DNA from 2 places in the Lactovum odontotermitis genome. Region 1 is predicted to be linked to the other one. Evidence: riboswitches for the same ligand, from Rfam matches in the RefSeq annotation. Region 1 holds a riboswitch; the other holds the start of a gene.
The links. Region 1 has a riboswitch for lysine ahead of ACYQ2E_RS03180 (ABC transporter substrate-binding protein/permease). Riboswitches for the same ligand answer to the same signal wherever they lie in the genome.
Positions count from the first base shown of each region.

Region 2: another riboswitch for lysine. It lies ahead of lysA (diaminopimelate decarboxylase); the one in region 1 lies ahead of ACYQ2E_RS03180 (ABC transporter substrate-binding protein/permease).

Region 1 is NZ_BAAGGQ010000003.1:151,108-160,952, forward strand. It holds gene ACYQ2E_RS03145 (PTS galactitol transporter subunit IIC) at 1-303, shown strand, start outside; gene ACYQ2E_RS03150 (galactitol-1-phosphate 5-dehydrogenase) at 324-1,364, shown strand; gene lacD (tagatose-bisphosphate aldolase) at 1,380-2,336, shown strand; gene ACYQ2E_RS03160 (GAF domain-containing protein) at 2,402-2,896, shown strand; gene ACYQ2E_RS03165 (phosphotransferase) at 2,896-3,561, shown strand; gene dnaX (DNA polymerase III subunit gamma/tau) at 3,643-5,370, shown strand; gene ACYQ2E_RS03175 (amino acid ABC transporter ATP-binding protein) at 5,641-6,381, opposite strand; gene ACYQ2E_RS03180 (ABC transporter substrate-binding protein/permease) at 6,515-8,095, opposite strand; lysine riboswitch at 8,235-8,403, opposite strand; gene ACYQ2E_RS03185 (undecaprenyl-diphosphate phosphatase) at 8,611-9,456, shown strand; gene rpsB (30S ribosomal protein S2) at 9,651-9,845, shown strand, end outside.
Region 2 is NZ_BAAGGQ010000006.1:33,164-43,008, forward strand. It holds gene arcA (arginine deiminase) at 1-286, opposite strand, end outside; gene recG (ATP-dependent DNA helicase RecG) at 476-2,512, opposite strand; gene ACYQ2E_RS04730 (pyridoxal phosphate-dependent aminotransferase) at 2,548-3,735, opposite strand; lysine riboswitch at 3,850-4,017, shown strand; gene lysA (diaminopimelate decarboxylase) at 4,115-5,380, shown strand; gene dapF (diaminopimelate epimerase) at 5,389-6,204, shown strand; gene dapA (4-hydroxy-tetrahydrodipicolinate synthase) at 6,197-7,087, shown strand; gene dapB (4-hydroxy-tetrahydrodipicolinate reductase) at 7,107-7,826, shown strand; gene dapD (2,3,4,5-tetrahydropyridine-2,6-dicarboxylate N-acetyltransferase) at 7,838-8,539, shown strand; gene ACYQ2E_RS04760 (aspartate-semialdehyde dehydrogenase) at 8,581-9,579, shown strand; gene ACYQ2E_RS04765 (aspartate kinase) at 9,573-9,845, shown strand, end outside.

The DNA of each region.
Region 1 (9,845 bases):
AATATATTCAGAACAATTTTTTCAGGCTCCATTATCATGTTTATCACAATTTGGATTTCAAATCAGATGTATAGAATTGAGACGGAACTGGGACACCAGACAGGAATCATCGCGAGCGGAAAGGTTGTCAGTTCTTTGGACCAGGCAGGCAGTCCGATTACCTATTTGCTGACAAAAGGGCTGACTTTCAAGACTGGCATTGGTTTCTTTGTCATTGCTGCCCTTTACATTTCCTGCTTTATTTACACATTTATTAAATATCGAAGAAAAACGCTTTATGTATCTGAAAACAGCAGCGATTAACTGATAGAAAAGAGAAAAATATGAAAGCATTAACAGTAACAGGTCTGGAAAAATTTGATCTGCAGGAAATTGAAGTTCCAAAAGTAACTAAAGGTAAGGTTAGAATAAAAGTCTCTTATGTAGGAATTTGCGGTTCAGACCTGCCGAGATACTTCCAAGGCGGCGTCCATCAGTTCCCGCAGATTCTCGGTCATGAATTTTCAGGCGTGATTGACAAAATAGGTCCTGGTGTCGAAAATCTCGAGCCAGGCAATCGTGTGGTGGCAGCACCATTGATTCCGTGCGGAAAATGCGAGATGTGCTTAAAAGGACAACCGGCTTTATGTACGCATTACAGTTTCATCGGCTCAAGAGAGCCAGGTGCCATGGCCGATTATGTGGTTGTCCCGGCAGTAAACTGCTTAAAGATTCCGGATTCTCTGTCAATGAAAGAAGCTGCAGTGCTGGAGCCGCTGACAGTTGCCATTCACGGCGTCGAAAGGGTCAAGGTTCATACAGGAGCCACAGTAATGGTGCTTGGCGCGGGGACAATCGGCTTATTGACTGTATTGACCTTAAACGCAATCGGGGCAGGAAAGATTATCGTTGTAGATTTGAACGATTATAAACTAGAAGTTGCGAAAGAAGTGGGAGGAAGCGTCGTTATCAATCCGAGCAAAATGCCGCTTGAAGAATATTTTTCAGAGCATGAAGTTCCAGAAGTTGTTTTTGAAACCGCAGGAAGCTCGGTGACGCAAAAACAGGCCTTGCAGTACGTTAAGAAATTTGGAAAGACCGTATTTATAGGCACGAGTACAAGAGACGTTAAGCTGGAGCCTGAACTCTTTGAAAAAATCCTTCGAGGAGAGTTGGAAATCACAGGCTCGTGGATGTCCTATTCCGCCCCTTTTCCAGGATACGAATGGGAAGCAGGCCTTCAATTCATGACAAAGGGCAAAATTGATGTCAGGCCTTTGCTCAAAGGAATCTACAAGCTCGAAGATAAAGCCCTCCCATTTGAGAGAATGATTGAAGCAAATACAGATGCCATCAAGCTGATGTACGAAATTAACCCGGAATGAAAGGCCAGAACAAACATGAAAAAAGACCATTTAAAAAAATTACTCAATCAAGCAGGAATTATTGCCGCACTTGCAATTGATCAGCGAGGCGCTCTGAAGAAAATGATTGAAAAACATCAAGAAGTCCCAGCAACAGATGAACAAATCAGAAACTTCAAAACAATTATTTCAGAAGAACTCACGCTCTACGCCTCGTCAATCCTACTGGACGCCGAATATGGAATCAAAGCGGGAGAAAAACGGCACAAAAACTGCGGCCTGCTGCTTTCCTATGAAAAAACAGGATATGATAACACACGCCCCGGACGTTTTCCCGATGCTTTGGACAACTGGTCAGTACGCCGATTGAAAAAAGCGGGGGCCGACGCCTGCAAATTCCTGCTCTATTATGATGTTGATGAAGAACGGGAAATCAATGCCCAGAAAGAAGCCTTCATTGAGCGCATTGGCTCAGAATGCATTGCCGAAGAAATCCCCTTTTTCCTCGAAATCGTAACTTATGATACAAAAATCAAAGATACTTCAAGCGCAGAGTATGCAAAAATCAAGCCGCATAAGGTGATTGACATGATGAAAGTATTTTCAAATACACGTTTTGCAATTGATTGTCTAAAAGTTGAAGTGCCTGTAAACATGAATTTTGTAGAAGGATTCGGCGGCGAAGAAATTTATAGCAGAACAAGCGCAGCTGACCATTTTCTAGAGCAGAGTCAAGTGACAGATTTGCCCTTTATTTTCTTAAGCGCAGGCGTCAGCACAGAGTTATTTAATCAGACACTATACTTTGCCAAAGAGAGCGGGAGCTCATTTAACGGCGTTTTATGCGGCCGTGCAACATGGGCAGACGCGGTGGAAGTCTTCATCAGCAGGGGAGAGGCTGCAGCGCGTGACTGGTGCCGAACAACAGGACGTGACAATATTGAGGCGCTGAATCAAACCTTGATTCAAACTGCGACGCCGTTAATCGTGTAAAATATGTCAGAGAATTCTGAAAATCTGCCTTGTATTCTTGGCAGATTTTCTGTTATAATAAAGTCATGGAAAAGACAGAAAAAATCAAGATTTACGAGCCTCTAACAGCCATGCTTGAGGGCTTACTGAGCGCTCAGAACTATACAATTTCAAACTTATCAAACGCCAGCGCCATGCTCTGGGATGCGCTGCCTGAGCAGGTTTTCGCTGGTTTTTACCTCTACGACGGTGAGAAACTAATCCTCGGGCCGTTTCAAGGTTCGGTCAGCTGTGTCGAGATTGAGCTGGGCAAAGGCGTTTGCGGAGAATCCGCGGCTGAGCGCAAGACTTTGGTAGTTGAAGACGTTACGAAGCGCCAGAACTACATTTCCTGCGATTCGCGGGCGATGTCGGAAATCGTTGTGCCCATGGTAAAAGACGGTCAGCTGGTGGGTGTGCTGGACCTCGACGCCTCTGTGACAGGCTTCTACGACGAGACTGACGCTAAATATCTAGAAGAGTTTGCCGCGAAGCTGGTTGAGCTCACCGACTTCGAGTTTTTCAAAGTGGGTGAAAACTGATGCCGGAAATTGTTGATAATTATGTAAAATCTCGATTTCCGGATATGCCGGGAAATGCTGTGAATCTTGGAAACATCGGTGAGCCTAAAGTTTTTGCGCGTGATTTGGGACATTTCCTGTACGGCCTACAAAAGCTTGATGCCACAGGCGCGCCGATTCCCAGCTTTGAGAACAAGTTCGCCGGTTCAAATCTGGAATTTTTCGAGGCAGAAATTGATGACCAGCTGCAGAAACACAAAGCGCTTGTGCCTAGAGACTTTATGCTCGTAACCTTTGACAGAGCAGTAAAAAATCCCTGGAAAAAGAAGCCCGTCTGGCTTCACGGTAATTTCTCCGCGAAGAATATTTTAGTCACTGACGGTAAACTGTCCGGCGTTTTAGCCGCAGACAAAGCTGTGGTTGGAGACCCGGCCTGCGATTTGGCAATTGCCTGGTTTTTATTTGACGAACATGTCCGAAAAATTTTCTTCGGGACTGCAGAAGCTGACCCGGCAACGATTGCACGTGCCCGGATTTTCGCGCTGCTGCACGCCTTGAGAACATACAATTCCGGCAATATTGACGAAGAAATACAGGCGCGCGATGCCTTGGCAGAAATTCTCCAGGACCTTGACTACAAAGGTGAAGACGAACTCTTCGACGCACATCTGCCGAGAATTGACTGAATCTAGTTAAAATCAAGCATATTCACAGAGAATGGCCGCTTTCCCATTGCTGTTGGGCGAATGCTATTCCAAGGAGATAAAATGGCATATCAAGCACTTTATAGAAAATACCGCTCACAAACCTTTGACAGCATGATTGGTCAAGAGGTTGTGACCACCACACTAAAAAATGCCATCATGAATGACCAGATTTCGCATGCCTATCTGTTTTCCGGACCGCGCGGGACGGGCAAGACTTCGGCGGCCAAGATTTTCGCCAAAGCCATCAACTGTCCGAACCAGAAAGACGGCGAGCCCTGCAATGTCTGTGATATCTGTACCGCAATCACCCGCGGTACGCTGGAAGACGTAATCGAGTTGGATGCTGCGTCAAATAACGGAGTCGACGAAATCCGTGAAATCCGCGACAAATCAACCTATGCGGCCACAATTGCCAAGTACAAGGTTTATATCATTGACGAGGTTCACATGCTCTCCACAGGCGCTTTCAATGCGCTCCTGAAGACGCTGGAAGAGCCGACGCCGGGTGTGGTCTTCATTTTGGCAACGACAGAGCTGCAGAAGATTCCGGCAACCATCATTTCGCGTGTCCAGCGTTTTGCTTTCAAGTCGATTTCAACGGCGGATATTTGCGGGCATCTGGCGGAGGTCTTGGATGATGAAGGCATCAGTTATGAGGAGAAAGCGCTGGATGTGATTGCGCGTTCGGCCGAGGGCGGCATGCGTGATGCGCTGTCTCTACTGGACCAGGCCTTGTCATTTTCTGAGGGAAAACTGCAGGAAAAGGATGCGCTGCTGGTGACAGGTGCCATTTCTGATGAGGCGCTTTTGGCCTATGTGGACGCTTTGTCTAAATCTGACAGCCGGGCTGCTCTGACTGAACTTGACAAGATTTTTGCGGAAGGCAAGAACATGCTGCGCTTTGCAGAAGACCTGCTGAGTCATTTTCGCGATTTGCTTTTTGTAAATGAAGAAAAGTCTGAAATCCCGCATGATACGCTTTATCGCTGGATTGACACTGCCATTGACTCGATGAAAATGATTAAAGAAACCACGCAGACAAAAATTGCCGCTGATGTCATGACAATGAAACTGGCCGAGAATTTTCTTTCGCGGCCTGCGGCGATGCCTGTTAATGGTGCACAGAGCCATATAGACAGACCTGCGCAAGCAGCTCGTCCTCAGGCCGCGCAAAATCTGCCTGAGCAGCCGAAAGTTCAGGCTCAGGAAAATACGGCAGAAGCCAGCTCATATCTGGAACCATTGCCGGAGGCACCCCTGGAAAATCGGTCTGTTTCTAAGCCGAAAGTTCAGAAAAAAACTGTACCTTCAGCTCCAGTCAGCCACGAGACGATTTTCAAGGCCTTGGATGAGGCTGTCGAGGAGCCTGACGCTATCAAACAGATTCGCTCGGCCTGGCCTGAAGTCATCTCCAGTCTGGGAAGTCCGCGTGACATGGCGCTGCTCAAGGTCAGCAAGCTGGCCGCCGGCTCCAGTCGCCATCTGCTCTTGACGGTCGAGCAGGACAATCTGGCGAAGCTCATCACCAGCAATGCCTCGCTGCTGGATTCTGTCGGAAATTCGCTTTCGCTGATTTGCGGTTTTAGCCCTGAAATCATTGTTTTGGCCGAAGCAAACTGGCGTGAAATCCGCGCGGAATATGCTGCAAATTTCAAAAACGGGAACACCGCGTCTGGGGCGCAGATACAAGCTGAGGCAGAATCTGAAACTTCAGAAAAACCGGCCGGCAAAGGTGTGGAGCTGGCCCAGGAACTCTTTGGTGATAAAGTGGTTACAATTGACGATTAAATAATATAAAATTATTAACACTAAAAAGGAGAACCAAAATGGACTTCAGAAAAAAAGCTAAATTCCTCATCGCTTTAGCAGTTTTGTCGTCCGCCGGAAGCATTTCTGCCGCGGCAGCGCACTAATCTACAATGATACGGACCAATTCGGCGGGCCTGTGAAGATTAGTGAATAATAATCGATTAGGCAATTTTTTTCCAGAAAACCGCACATTAAAAATCGTAAACGAAAACCAGCCGCACATTCGGCTGGTTTTCAAATTCGCTCAAATCAATCCAAATAACGCGACAAGAACTCACGCGTCCGAACCTCCTGAGGATTGCCGAAAAGCTCATCCGGCGTGCCCTGTTCAGCAATCACGCCTTGATCCATGAAAATCACGCGGTCAGATACTTCACGCGCAAACTGCATTTCGTGCGTAACGATGACCATAGTCAGGCCGCTTTCAGCCAAATCTTTCATCGTCCGAAGCACCTCGCCGACCATTTCAGGGTCGAGCGCAGAAGTCGGCTCGTCGAAAAGCAGCACATCAGGATTCATTGAAAGCGCACGCGCAATAGCGACACGCTGCATCTGCCCGCCGGAGAGCTGAGAAGGCTTAGCCTTGCCGAATTCAGCCATCCCGACTTTTTGAAGATTCTCGGTCGCAATTTTTTCAGCTTCCGCTTTAGGCCGCTTCAGGACAGTAGTTTGCCCGACCACAACATTCTGAAAAGCCGTCAGATTCGCGAAAAGATTGAAACTCTGGAAGACCATGCCCATGTGCGTGCGGTACTGAGCCAGATTGTAGCCCTTCTGCAGAACATTCGCACCGCGGTAGATAATTTCGCCGTCCGTCGGCGTCTCCAGCAGATTAATCGAGCGCAGCAGCGTCGACTTGCCGGAGCCGGAAGAGCCGATAATCGAGATGACCTCGCCCTTGTGAACGGTCATATTAATGTCCTTCAAGACCTCGTGCTCACCGAAGGACTTTTTTAAATGCTTAATTTCTAAAACTGTTTCATTTTCCATTTTCTTACCTAACTGAGCTCAGCACGCCTGAAGCTAGGAAATTAGATGAAATTAGAACCTGCCTTCGGCAGAACCTGATTTCCCTAAATTTCTACGCTCCATAACGGGCGTGCTTCACATCTTTTTCCTTCCTTTAAATCTGCATCTGGTTGGCGCCAGAGGTCTGCGGGGTCATCGTCGTTTTACTCGTTCGATTGAGCAGGTGCTCGACCCCACGCAGAATCCGCGTAATCGAGAAAGTCATAATCAGATAAATCACAGAAATGATGAAGAAAGTCTGGAAATACTGATAATTCTGCTGCGCAATCGTATTACCCATGAAGTAAAGCTCGCTGACCGAGATAACATTCAAGACAGAAGTGTCCTTAATGTTGATGACGAACTCATTGCCGACCGACGGCAGAATATTGCGAATCGCCTGCGGCAGAACAATTTTGTACATCGTCTGCCAATGTGTAAAGCCAAGCGCATGGGCCGCTTCAAACTGCTCTTCGTCGACCGCGTAAATGCCGCCGCGCACAATTTCCGACATATAAGCCCCAGTATTGATAGAAACGATTAAGAAAGCCGCAAAAAGACGATCAATATTAAGATGCAGGAACTGAGCCGAGCCATAGTAAATCACCATTGCCTGCACCATCATAGGCGTACCGCGGAAAATTTCAATATAAACATTCAAAATCCAACCGACAATGCGCTGCACCCAGCGGGCCAGAACATTTGACGCCTTGTTCATCGTACGGAAGACACCGATTAGAAGACCAATCCCGAAACCAACGATGGTACCAATGATGGAAAGCAGCAGTGTCATGCCGACAGAGCTCAGAAGATGCTGCCAGTTCTGCTCCCAGATAAACTTGACCTGATTCCAGAAACCAGAGATTTTGTCAGGATGCGACTGGAGCTTGACCATATCGTCCATCAATTGCTCCTGGTCAGACTTCGGCCAGCTTTTAAGATAACTATTGATAGCCTTGAGGCTTGAATCATTCTTGCGCAGACCGACCGAGCAGACCATCTCAGAAGCATCCATCGTGAAGCCGTTTTTCCCGGAAAGGTCGAGGAACTTAAAGTTAGGCTGCTTGATTTCAGCCGTCAAGCCTTCAACCCGCTCAGCCACATAACCGTCAATCACGCCGGAACTGAGCGCCACACGCATGGCAGAGAAATCACCCATGGCCGGCTGTTTGCTCACACCTTTGAGCTGGTCAATCAAATCATAGTGGAAAGTCCCTTGCTGCGCAGTAATTTTAGCACCGGCGAAATCCTCAATTGTTGTCGCATTGGCGTATTTACTGCCCTTTTTGACAATGACACCCATGGTGCCTGTTTCGTAAGCCGTTGAGAAATCAATCGACTGCTCACGCTCAGGCGTAGGACTCATACCAGCAATAATCGCGTCAATTTTTCCAGAAGTCAGAGCTGGAATCAGCCCGTCCCATTTTGATTTGACAATGACCAGCTTGCGTCCGAGCTTATCAGCCAGAGCTTTCGCGACCTGAACATCGTAGCCGTTGGCATATTGGTCGGAACTCTCAATCGGATAAGCCCCGTTGGCAGCCGTATCCTGAGTCCAGTTGAAGGGCGGATAGGCCGCCTCCATCCCCACGCGGAATTCTTTTTCAGAACTGGCCGCATTTGCCTGTGGAGATGCAAATGTCAGAGTTCCAAATAAGGCGAATAACGCGATGAATGCTGTAAGTAACTTTTTCATAAATTACCCCTTTCTTTGAATAGCGTCCACATAAACTGAGTGCACACCTTATTTTATTTATGCAATAATCACATTACACAAACAAAAAATCTAGTTCAAAGAGCTAGATTTAACAGATACAAGTTATTGAAAAAATTTTTTCCAACAAAGCGCACCGCTAAATAGCGACAGTCTAACGGATATTCTCCGTTAGCCCAAGTCATCCAGCTTGCCAGCCAGACCTTTCGGCAACCTTGCCTTTCACGAGTAGTCATCGCCTTGCGGGCTCGAACACGTTACTCATCGAAGTTGCAACCTCTTTGATGTTTTTTAGTCTACCATAACTTTTTGAAGCTGTCAAGGGAAAACTGTAAAAATATCTAAAAATTATTTTTATTCTCGATTTTGCGATAAATATTCAGATGGAAATAAGACTGAAAATTGCGCATTTTACTAGTATTTCATCAATTTTCTGAAAACAGGAAGAAAAAAGTAATAATCTTGTGAAAACTGAATAATTACTATATAATAACGTCATGGACATTATCAAAGCAATTATCCTCGGCATCGTCGAAGGAATCACAGAGTGGCTGCCAATCTCGTCAACCGGACACTTGATCATTGTTGAACACTTTCTCAGCCTGAGCCAGTCAGACGCCTTTAAACTGATGTTTGATTACGTGATTCAGCTTGGGGCAATTTTATCAGTTGTCGTCATCTATTTTCATACGCTGAACCCATTTTCGCGGACGAAGACACACAAAGAGGTACAGAGAACCTGGCAATTGTGGGCAAAAATTCTAGTCGCCTGCGTACCGGCTGTAGTGATTGCACTGCCGTTGAATGACTGGTTTGACACCAATTTCAACAAATATCTGCCCGTAGCCATTATGCTGATAATTTACGGCGTAGCCTTTATCCTGATTGAGCGTTACTGGGTGCCCAACCACGAATTCACCGTCACACGGGTCGGCCAAATCAGCTACCGCATGGCCCTGATTATTGGCGGCTTCCAAGTCTTAGCACTGATGCCCGGCACATCGCGCTCCGGCGCAACCATTGTTGGAGCCCTTCTGATTGGTATCAGCCGTACAGCCGGTGCAGAATTCAGCTTCTTCCTAGGAATTCCTGCCATGATTGGCGCGAGCGGCCTGAAACTATTTAAATACTTCACGGGCGGAAACAGCCTTAATTTGTACCAGTTCTTTATCTTACTCATCGCATTCGTGGTAGCTTTCGGCGTCTCAATGTTTGCAATCCGCTGGCTGATGAATTACGTCAAAAGCCATGACTTCACATTCTTCGGCAAATACCGGATTGCTCTCGGCCTGATTTTGATTATCATTGCAATTGTTTCGGCAATGATGGGACAATCAGTTTAGATTTGAAATTACGCGAAAAATGAGCGCTCAGCCAGGGCTTAAATTTTGACAAAACAGGAAAAAATAGTATAATAAGACGTTGCCTTTTGGCGACCATTTCACATATTGGACGGACGCGGTCGTAGTGCTCAAAAAGTAGCGGCCCCGGCTGATGTCTGATAGAGGAAAAAACTATATAAAAAAGGAGAAATAACATGCCAGTTATTTCAATGAAACAGCTGCTCGAAGCTGGTGTCCACTTTGGTCATCAAACTCGCCGCTGGAACCCGAAGATGAAACCATACATCTTCACAGAACGTAATGGTATCCATGTCATCGATTTGCAGAAGACTGTAAAACTTGCTGATGATGCCTACAACTATGTTAAAAATGCAGCTAGCCAAGGTGCA
Region 2 (9,845 bases), on a different contig from region 1:
CGTGCTCTTCCAGGTATCGTCGCGTGAAGCCGGCACGCACCAGTGTAGAAGTATCAAGCGCCTCAGCTGCGAGCTGCTCAATGTAAAGCACTTCCGTCCCCGTGTCGCGCAGCACTTGGGCAAAGAAATCATGCTCTTTCTGCGCAATTTTCAAGAACGGGATGTCATCAAAGAGTAAACGCTCCATTGAATCAGGCGTGATGTTTTCAACTTCTGCACCTGGCCGGTGAAGAAGAACTGTTTTCAATTTTCCAATCTCAGAATTGACATTAATTGCTTTTTCCATTTTGTTCGTCCTTTCTCTCTATGAACATTTTTAATATTTGGAAACGATTACATTTATAATGTATCACATTGAAAACGCTTTGTCAAGAGAAATTATTAAATTTTTGTCATTCTGGGCAAAAATGTAAAATTAAAATCAGCGAGACTAGCAAAAATACTGCTAAATCTCGCTGAAACGTTACATCTTGATTCAGTCAAATTCACTATCGGCAAAATCAAATTTCTCCAAGTAAGTCTCATATCGTCCATCCTCATCGGAAAAAATTCTCACAGCCTCCTGACGCGCCACTTCGAGAATGTTATAATCGTTGACAATATCCGCCACGGCAAACTCCGGAATACCGGACTGCCGTACGCCGAAGATTTCACCGGAGCCGCGCATTTTCAAGTCTTCTTCAGCCAGCTTGAAGCCGTCTGTCGTGTCAACCATAATCTGCATGCGCTGCCGGCCTGATTCAGACTTGGGATTGGCCACTAGAATACAGTAAGATTTCTTCTCGCCGCGCCCGACACGCCCGCGCAGCTGATGAAGCTGGGACAGGCCGAAGCGGTCTGCATCCATGATAATCATAATTGTGGCATTCGGCACGTCCACGCCGACTTCAATCACTGTGGTTGAGACCAGCAAATCAAGCTTTCCGGCTTTGAACATGGCCATACGCTCTTCTTTTTCATCGTTTTTCATTTGACCATGCAGAAGACCAATGCGCGCGTCCGATTTGAAATAGTCTGAAAGCTCTTCATAAAGTGCCACGGCGTTTTTCAGGTCAAGTGCCTCAGACTCTTCAATGAGCGGTGAAATCACGTAGACTTGCGATTTCTTCTGAAGAATCTCCGACCTCACCCATTTGAGAACCTCATTAAACTGCTGGTGCTTGACCCAGCGCGTTGTAATCGGCTTACGGCCGGCTGGGAGCTCATTGATGATTGACACGTCCATGTCGCCGAAGGCTGTGATGGCAAGCGTCCGCGGAATCGGCGTGGCAGTCATCATGAGGACATCAGGGTTCTGTCCTTTTTCACGCAGCACCTTACGCTGATTAACGCCGAAGCGGTGCTGCTCATCTGTAATGACGAGCCCTAATTTGTAAAAGTCGACGGTATCCTGAATCAGCGCATGCGTGCCCACTACCATATCGGTAAAGCCGCTCGCAAGGTCTTCCAGAATTTCACGCCGCTCGGCGGCTTTTAAACCGCTGACGAGCAGTGAAACATGCAGCTCAGGGAACATTCCCACGAGATTGTTGAAATGCTGGCGCGCCAGAATTTCTGTCGGCACCATTAGGGCTGACTGGAAGCCGGCTGTCTGCGCCGCATACATTGCCAGCTCTGCGACGACTGTTTTCCCTGAGCCGACGTCCCCCTGAAGCAGCCGATTCATGTGCGTCGGAGCTGTCATGTCTGCTAGAATTTCATGCAAAGCGCTTTGCTGGGCCTGAGTGAGTTCAAATGGCAGCTCTGCTTGCTTCGCCGCTACTTTCTCGGCATCAAACTGAACCAGTAAACCCTCTCGTCCTGATTTTTCCTGATGTTTGAGCGCTTGGAGGCGCAGCTGGAACATGAAGAGCTCTTCGAACTTGATTCGGCGCAGTGCCTGCTTGTGCTCCTGCAAATCGAGCGGGAAGTGCATAGCTCTGACTGCTTGCTGTCTCGGCATGAGCCGGTATTTTTCAATTAATTCTTCGGGCAGATTTTCCGGCAGCAGAGCCAGTGCGCCGCTGTCAAACGCTGTCTGAATCAGCTTCACCAGGCTTGTCTGCTTGATGCCCTGCATGACATGATAAATCGGCTGAAAGTCCGCATCTGTTGTCGCTTCGCCATTTTCGCCCTCGACCGTTGAAAGAATTTTCATGCCGAGCAGCTGCTGTCTTTTAGCTTCCCATTTGCCATACAGTGCCACGGTCTGGCCGACTTCGACTTTGTCTTTCAAATAGGGCTGATTGAAAAATGAGACGCCGAAAATCACATCGCCTTGCTTGGCCTTAAAAGTCAAGCGTGAGCGATGCGCACCGAAATATCCTAAATTAGCCGGCGTCACGATTTCAGCCACAACGGTTGCTTTTTCACTGTCCAGCAAATCCATTACCTGCCGGCCTGCCACGTCTTCGTAGCGAAATGGAAAATAAAGCAGTAAATCCTGCACGGTTGAAATCCCCAATTTCCGGTAATTCTCGAAGGACTTGGGGCCGACGCCTTTCATGTATTGTATCGAATCTGTCAGTTGCATTATTTTAATTATAGCAGAAAGTTGGCTTATGGGTTTTAAACAATCCGCTCAGATTTCCGCATCTCCTGCAAATACTCGCCTAGACGCGTCATCGCAGTCTCAATCACCTCCATTGAAGCGGCATAAGAAATCCGCACATATCCTTTACCGTACTGACCGAAGGCGTCTCCGGGAATAAAGGCAACCCGCTTTTTCATGGCGAAGTCATAAAGAAATTCAAAGGAATTCTGGTTATAGGCTTCAGGAATTTTGGCGAAAAGGTAAAAAGCGCCAGAGGGCCCAATGATTTCAAAACCGAAGCCGGTCATTTTTTCGAGCAGATAATCACGGCGTTTGCGATATTGTACAAGCATCGCTTGAATGTCATTTTCCCCATTGACAAGTGCTTCTACTCCTGCCCATTGAGATTGAGTTGAGGCCGATGTAACCAAGTACTGATGCGTTTTTTCGACTTGGTCAATCAGATTTTTCCGGGCAAAAACGAAGCCCAAGCGCCAGCCGGTCATCGCATGTGATTTGGACAAGCCGTTCAATACAAAGGTCTGCTCGGGCAAAAATTCAGCAATGGACGTATGCGGCTGATTTGTATAATTTATCTCAGAATAAACTTCGTCAGAGAGGACAAAAATGTCCCGGTTTTTGAGTATTTCAGCAAGTGCCTGGAGCTGTTCCCGCGTATAAACAATCCCTGTCGGGTTGCCTGGCGAGTTAAGAATCAGCGCCTTGACATTTTCAGACTCACTCAGTACAGCCGACAGTTTTTCAGGATTCAGGACAAACTGTTCAGAACTCGTGTCAATCTCAACGACCTCGCCTCCGGCAATATTGACGACCGGTGCATATCCAGGATAAGCCGGCGCCGGAATAAGTACTTTGTCCCCCGGATTTAACACAGACAGCAGGCAAGCAGCAATTCCTTCACTCACACCAACGGTTGTCAGGATTTCTGTTTCTGGAGAGTAATGCAGCTTATATTTTTCTGCCAACATCCGGCTAGCTGCCTGGCGCAATTGCGGTAAACCGCGCAGTCCTGTATAATGACTCTGATTTGCATTAATCGCGGCGATTGCCGCCTGTTTGATGTGCTCTGGAGTGGCAAAATCCGGCTCTCCCAGGGTGAGCTTGAGGATATCAGGAATTTGTGAGATTTTTTGCTCAAACTGCCGAATCAGCGAGACGGTAATTTTTGAGAGCTGCCGGTTAAATTTATGTGATAAATCCATGATTTTTTCTTCTTATTCATTAATAATAAATTTTTATCTTCATTTTAACATATTTTAGTTTACAAAGTAAAAAAATTGTAGTAAAATAAGTAAAATTTAGATAACTAATAATTAACTACAATTAGAGGTAGCAATGCAAATGAGTATGACTTGTTAGGAGGCATCCGCTGAGCAGGTCTGAAAGGTAACCATTGCCGAACGATAAAAAAGAGGCATCTTATTATCGTGGGAACATAGGAAAAACCTATGTTACTCGGACTCTTGTCTGGCGCTAATTATCGGGGGCTCATTGTGTTCCGCCGATAAATCATCAACAGCGCTTATTCCTGCAATGAGCGCTGTTTTGTTCATTGTCAAACGTTATTCGAAAGGTTGATTAATGGAACTGGAAATTGCGAATGTCAAAGTCAGCGACTTACTGAAAAGATATCCGACGCCGCTCTACGTCTACAATCAGGAAGTCATTGAAGAAAATCTTCAAGTCTTTAGAGAGAATTTTCAGTCTGAAAAATTTGCGACAAAGATTTTATATGCCTCAAAAGCTTTTCAGGCCGTGGCTTTGCTGAATCTCATAGCAGATGCTGGTCTGGGGCTGGATGTCGTCAGCCAGGGCGAGCTTTATGCGGCTTCCAAGTCTCGCATGCCGCTTGAAAATATTTATTTTCACGGGAATAATAAGTCGCCTGAGGAGCTGCTTTTTGCCATACTGAATGTCAAAATCAGCCATATTGTCGTTGACAATAAGATGGAGCTGGAAGTTGTCTCCGAGCTTGCAAGTTTAGTAAAACGTCCGCTTCAAATCCTGCTGCGTCTGAATGTCGGGATTGAAGCCCATACGCACCAGTATGTCATCACAAGCCATGTGGATTCAAAATTCGGCATGGGCATTGAGAGTCAGGAGCTGAAAGACTGTCTGAAGATGATTGAAACACATCCCTTCCTTGTTTTGGAGGGCCTCCACTCTCATATCGGTTCTCAGATTTTTGAGCTGACGGCCTGGTTTGCTGCTATTGAGAAATTAACAGATTTTCTGCATGATTTGAGCGAACAGAGCGAACAGGATGAGCCTTTGGCTTTAAATATCGGCGGCGGTTTTGGGGTTCGTTATACACAGGAGGATAAGCCTTTGCCGATTGACCAAGTGCTGCGGCAGCTGATTCATCATGTGGAGAAATGCATGGCTGAGAAAAATGTCCGTTTGAAAGCGCTGATGATTGAGCCTGGACGAAGTCTCGTGGCCGAGGCAGGCTTGACCCTCTACAAAATCGGCTACCAGAAGGTCACGCCGAATAAAAACTATCTCTTCGTGGACGGCGGGATGGGCGATAATATCCGTCCTAGTCTTTATCAGGCAAAGTATGACTGCGACCTGGCACTGCGTCTCGGCGAGAGAAAAACGGAGCGTTTCAGTATTGCTGGTAAATACTGCGAGTCGGCTGATATTCTGATTGAAAATGCGGAATTGCCCAAGCCTGAAAGGGGTGACATTCTGGTGGTCTATGGGACTGGGGCCTACGGCTACTCGATGGCCAGCAACTACAACCGGAACGTGATTCCTGGGGTTGTTTTCCTGAAAGACGGCAAAATCACGGAAGTGGTCAAGCGGCAAACTCTTGAACAGCTGCTGGAAAATGAGGTTTATTGAACGTGAAGATAAATATTCGAAAATATAATGGCTGCGGCAATGATTTTGTGATTTTACCCTTTTATGAAGCGCTTGACTACAGTCAACTCGCTCAGCAGCTTTGCAATCGATTTGATACGGACGGTTTGATTGCAGTCAAAGAGACATTGAGCGAAGAGTCGCTCGAGATGATTTTTTACAACCGTGACGGCTCCAGAGCGCCGATGTGCGGCAACGGCATTCGCTGTTTTGCCCAATATGTGCGCGATTTGGGGATAATCTCCGCTCAGACGGTCAAATTTCCCGTGAAAACACTGGCCGGAGTTATGAAAGTTGAGATTTTACACGAGGCGCCTTGTCTCGTCCGCGTTGACATGGGAACAGCCCGTATCGCCGACGGCTCAACGAAGATGGCTGTCAAGGACAGCGGGCATCACCGGCTTGACATCGCAGGCCTGACTGTTGATATTTATACACTTTTTATGGGAACTATCCACACAGTGGTCTTCGTTGACAATGCCGCCGACATGCTGAATTCTGGGCTCGGAGAACAAATCTGCAACTATCCTTTATTTCTTGAGAAAACCAATGTTAATTTTGTCCAGCTCATTGACCGCGAGAATCTGTCTGTTCGAACTTTTGAGCGCGGAGTCGGCTGGACACTGGCCTGCGGTACGGGATGCTGCGCCAGCGCTGTGATTGCTCAAAAACTGCAGCTCGCCGATAACACGCTGCATGTCCATCTTGATCGGGGAGAACTCCTGATTGAAAACAGAGAGAATGAAATTTTCATGACAGGTTCTTCGGAATTTGAATTTGAAAGCGAGGTTATCGTTAATGACTAAAACATCTGTTAAAATGCCCATTAAAGGCTCCATCGCCGCACTGGTCACTCCCTTTCACAACGACGGCAGCATCAATTTTGAAAAACTGGCTGAGCTGGTCGAATTTCACATTGAGCATCAGACAGCTGCCATTTCAATTTTAGGAACAACAGGGGAAAGCCCAACAATTGATTTTGACGAACAGAAACAAATTGTCAAAAAAGTCATCCAACTGGCAAATGGGCGTATTCACGTGAACGTCGGCGCAGGAAGCAATGACACGCGAAAAGCCTGCCTGCTGGCACAGACATTCACCGAGCTAGGCGCGGACAGCCTGCTTGTCATAACCCCCTACTACAATAAAAGCAATGACTCTGGGCTGTACAAGCACTTCACCGCAATTGCCGACAGCACAGACACGCCGATTATTATGTACAACGTTCCCAGCCGCACAGGTGTTGTGCTCCCCGTCAACATTGTCCGCGAGTTGTCTGTACATCCGCATATTGCAGCTCTCAAAGAGGCTTCAGGCGATATCGGCTACGCGGTTGCCGTCAGCCCTTACCTTTCGGATGATTTTGCCATGTACAGCGGAAATGATGATATGATTGTTCCCCTGCTTAGCCTGGGTGCCTCAGGCGTTATCAGTGTTCTGGCAAATATCATGCCTTCTGAAGTTCAAGAGCTTGTCACTTCCTTTGCGGACAATCCGAAACACGCGCTTGCCCTGCAGCAGAAATATCTCCCGCTGATTCACAGTTTATTTCTCGAGACAAATCCGATTCCGGTTAAATTTGCCATGAATCAGCTCGGCCACAATGTCGGGCCGCTGCGGCTTCCGCTTGACGAAGCTTCCCCAGCTGTGCAGGAAAAAATCATCCGCGAACTGGCCGCCTTCTTTTAAAAGAAAGTATGAAAGAAATATGGAAACAAAAATGAAAATTCTGCAAATCGGCACCGGAGCAATGGGAAAACTTCTGAAATCCGAACTGCAAAAGAGCAGCCAAGTGCTCGCATTTTCCAATGCCAAGCAGCTTCCGGAAGAAAAATTCGACATCCTCATTGATTTTTCACATCCGGACAATCTGGAAAATATCGCCGAATATCTCAAAAAGTGCCCGGCACCAATTGTTATCGCGACCACAGGATTTAACAGCGAAGAAGAAATAATCATTCACCAGCTTTCCCAGCAAATCCCAGTACTATACAGCAGCAACCTGAGCCTCGGCATCACACTGATGAACCAGCTCGTCAAAGAAATGGCAAAAACGCTCGCAGAAGACTTCGACATTGAAATCATCGAAAAGCACCATAATAAAAAAATAGACGCTCCGTCCGGAACTGCAAAAATGCTGGCCGCAAGTATCAACGAAAGTCTGGAAAATCCCGATTACAAGCTGATTTACGGCCGCTCAGGCATCCAGCCCCGAAGCAAAAACGAAATCGGCATTCATTCACTACGGGCAGGAAACATTGTCGGCGAACATGAAGTCATCTTTGCTGGTCAGGACGAAATTCTCTCCATCAAGCACGAAGCCCTCTCAAAAATGATTTTCGTCCGCGGCGCCATAAAAGCGGCAAACTGGTTAAAAAATCAGGAAAATGGACTTTATACATTGGAAAATGTCCTATTTAAAAGTTAGGAGAAAGTAGTGTGAAAACAGAAAAAAAGCTAAATTCACAAGAAATCATTCAATATATTGCAAACGCAGACAAGAAAACAAAGGTCAAGGTCACACTCAAAGCAGCTTTAAAGGACAATTTGCCGAAAGATGTCCTCCAATTAGGCAACATTTTGCTTGGCGACTGGAAGACAATCAAGCCCCTATTGTCCAATTTGACAGAAAATCAGGATTACATCGTTGAAATAGACGCCAGAAACTCAGCCTTGCCCCTGCTTGACATACGCGACATCAACGCGCGAATTGAACCAGGCGCCATCATTCGTGACCAGGTGCAAATCGGCGACAATGCCGTCATCATGATGGGAGCCATCATCAATATAGGGGCTGAAATCGGCGAGGGGACAATGATTGACATGGGCGCCGTCCTTGGCGGGCGAGCCGTTGTCGGGAAAAATTCACACATCGGAGCCGGCGCAGTCCTTGCCGGCGTGATTGAGCCCGCTTCTGCCAAGCCGGTAAAAGTAGGCGACCAGGTACTTGTCGGGGCAAATGCAGTAATCATCGAGGGCGTTTCTGTGGGGAATGGCGCCGTTGTCGCTGCTGGAGCAATCGTCATCGAAGATGTTCCCGAAAAGGTCGTTGTAGCAGGCGTTCCAGCGCGTATTATCAAAAAAATTGATTCACAGACGGAGCAAAAAACTGCCTTGGAAGAGTCTCTACGCCGTTTATAACAAACAATCCATGAAAATAACTGAAAATGGGGACAATGAAAATGAAAAAGTATAAATTATGCATCGTTGGTGCAACCGGACTCGTCGGTCAAACATTTCTCAGCATTCTCGAAGAAAGAAAATTTCCTGTTTCTGAGCTGAAATTGCTGGCCTCACCACGCAGTGCCGGAAAAAAGCGCAAATTTAACCAGCAGGAATTCGTCGTTGAAGCACTGAGCGAAAACTCTTTTGACGGTTACGACATTGCCCTCTTCAGTGCTGGCGGCACAGTCTCTGAGCAATATGCGCCGATTGCCCGCAACAAAGGACTTTATGTAGTGGATAATTCCAGCGCCTGGCGGGAAAATCCGGAAATCGGGCTCGTCGTGCCGGAGATTAATCCGCAGGATTTGCACATGAACAAAATCATCGCCAATCCGAACTGCTCAACCATCCAGTCCGTCCTGCCGCTTTACGCGCTTGATAAAGCATTCGGTATTAATCAAGTCAACTACACCACCTTTCAGGCCGTCAGCGGCAGCGGACAAAAAGGACGTGACGAGCTGCTGAGGACCCGCGCTGGAGAAGTACCTGCTTTTTATCCCTACAATATCTCAGAAACGGCCATTCCCGAGATTGACACCTTTCTTGACAACGGCTACAGCAAAGAAGAAATGAAAATGGTACATGAAACCCGGAAAATTCTTCACAAGACGGAGCTTCCTGTCAGTGCCACCTGTGTCCGGGTTCCTGTGCTCAACGCACATGCTGTAAGCATTCAAGCGACCCTCAATCAAGACTTTACACTGGACAAAGTACGTGAAATTCTGTCCGAGCAAAAAGGCGTCACAGTCATCGACCATCCGTCTAAGCACCAGTATCCGACCTCTGTCATCGCCAATGGGCGCGACGATGTCTATGTCGGGCGCCTCAGAAAAGACTTAAGCCGGGAACGCAGCCTCCTTTTCTACTGCACAGCCGATAACATCCGAAAAGGCGCAGCTTTAAATGCAGTTCAAATCGCCGAGAAAATCATCCAGGAGGAAGCAAAAATATGCTGACCATTGCAAAATTCGGCGGTTCATCCTTGTCCACAGAAAGTCAATTCCTCAAAGTCAAGAAAATTGTCCAGGCAGACCCGGACAAAAAGATTGTGGTGGTTTCAGCTATCGGCCGCAAAAATCAGGAAGACGATAAAGTGACCGATTTGCTCTATCTGATTGCTGCCCACGTCAAACACGGTGTTTCCTACCAGGCACTCTGGGACAATTTTGCTGCACGCTTCATTGCTGTGAAAGAAGAGCTTCATCTTCACTTTGATTTGACA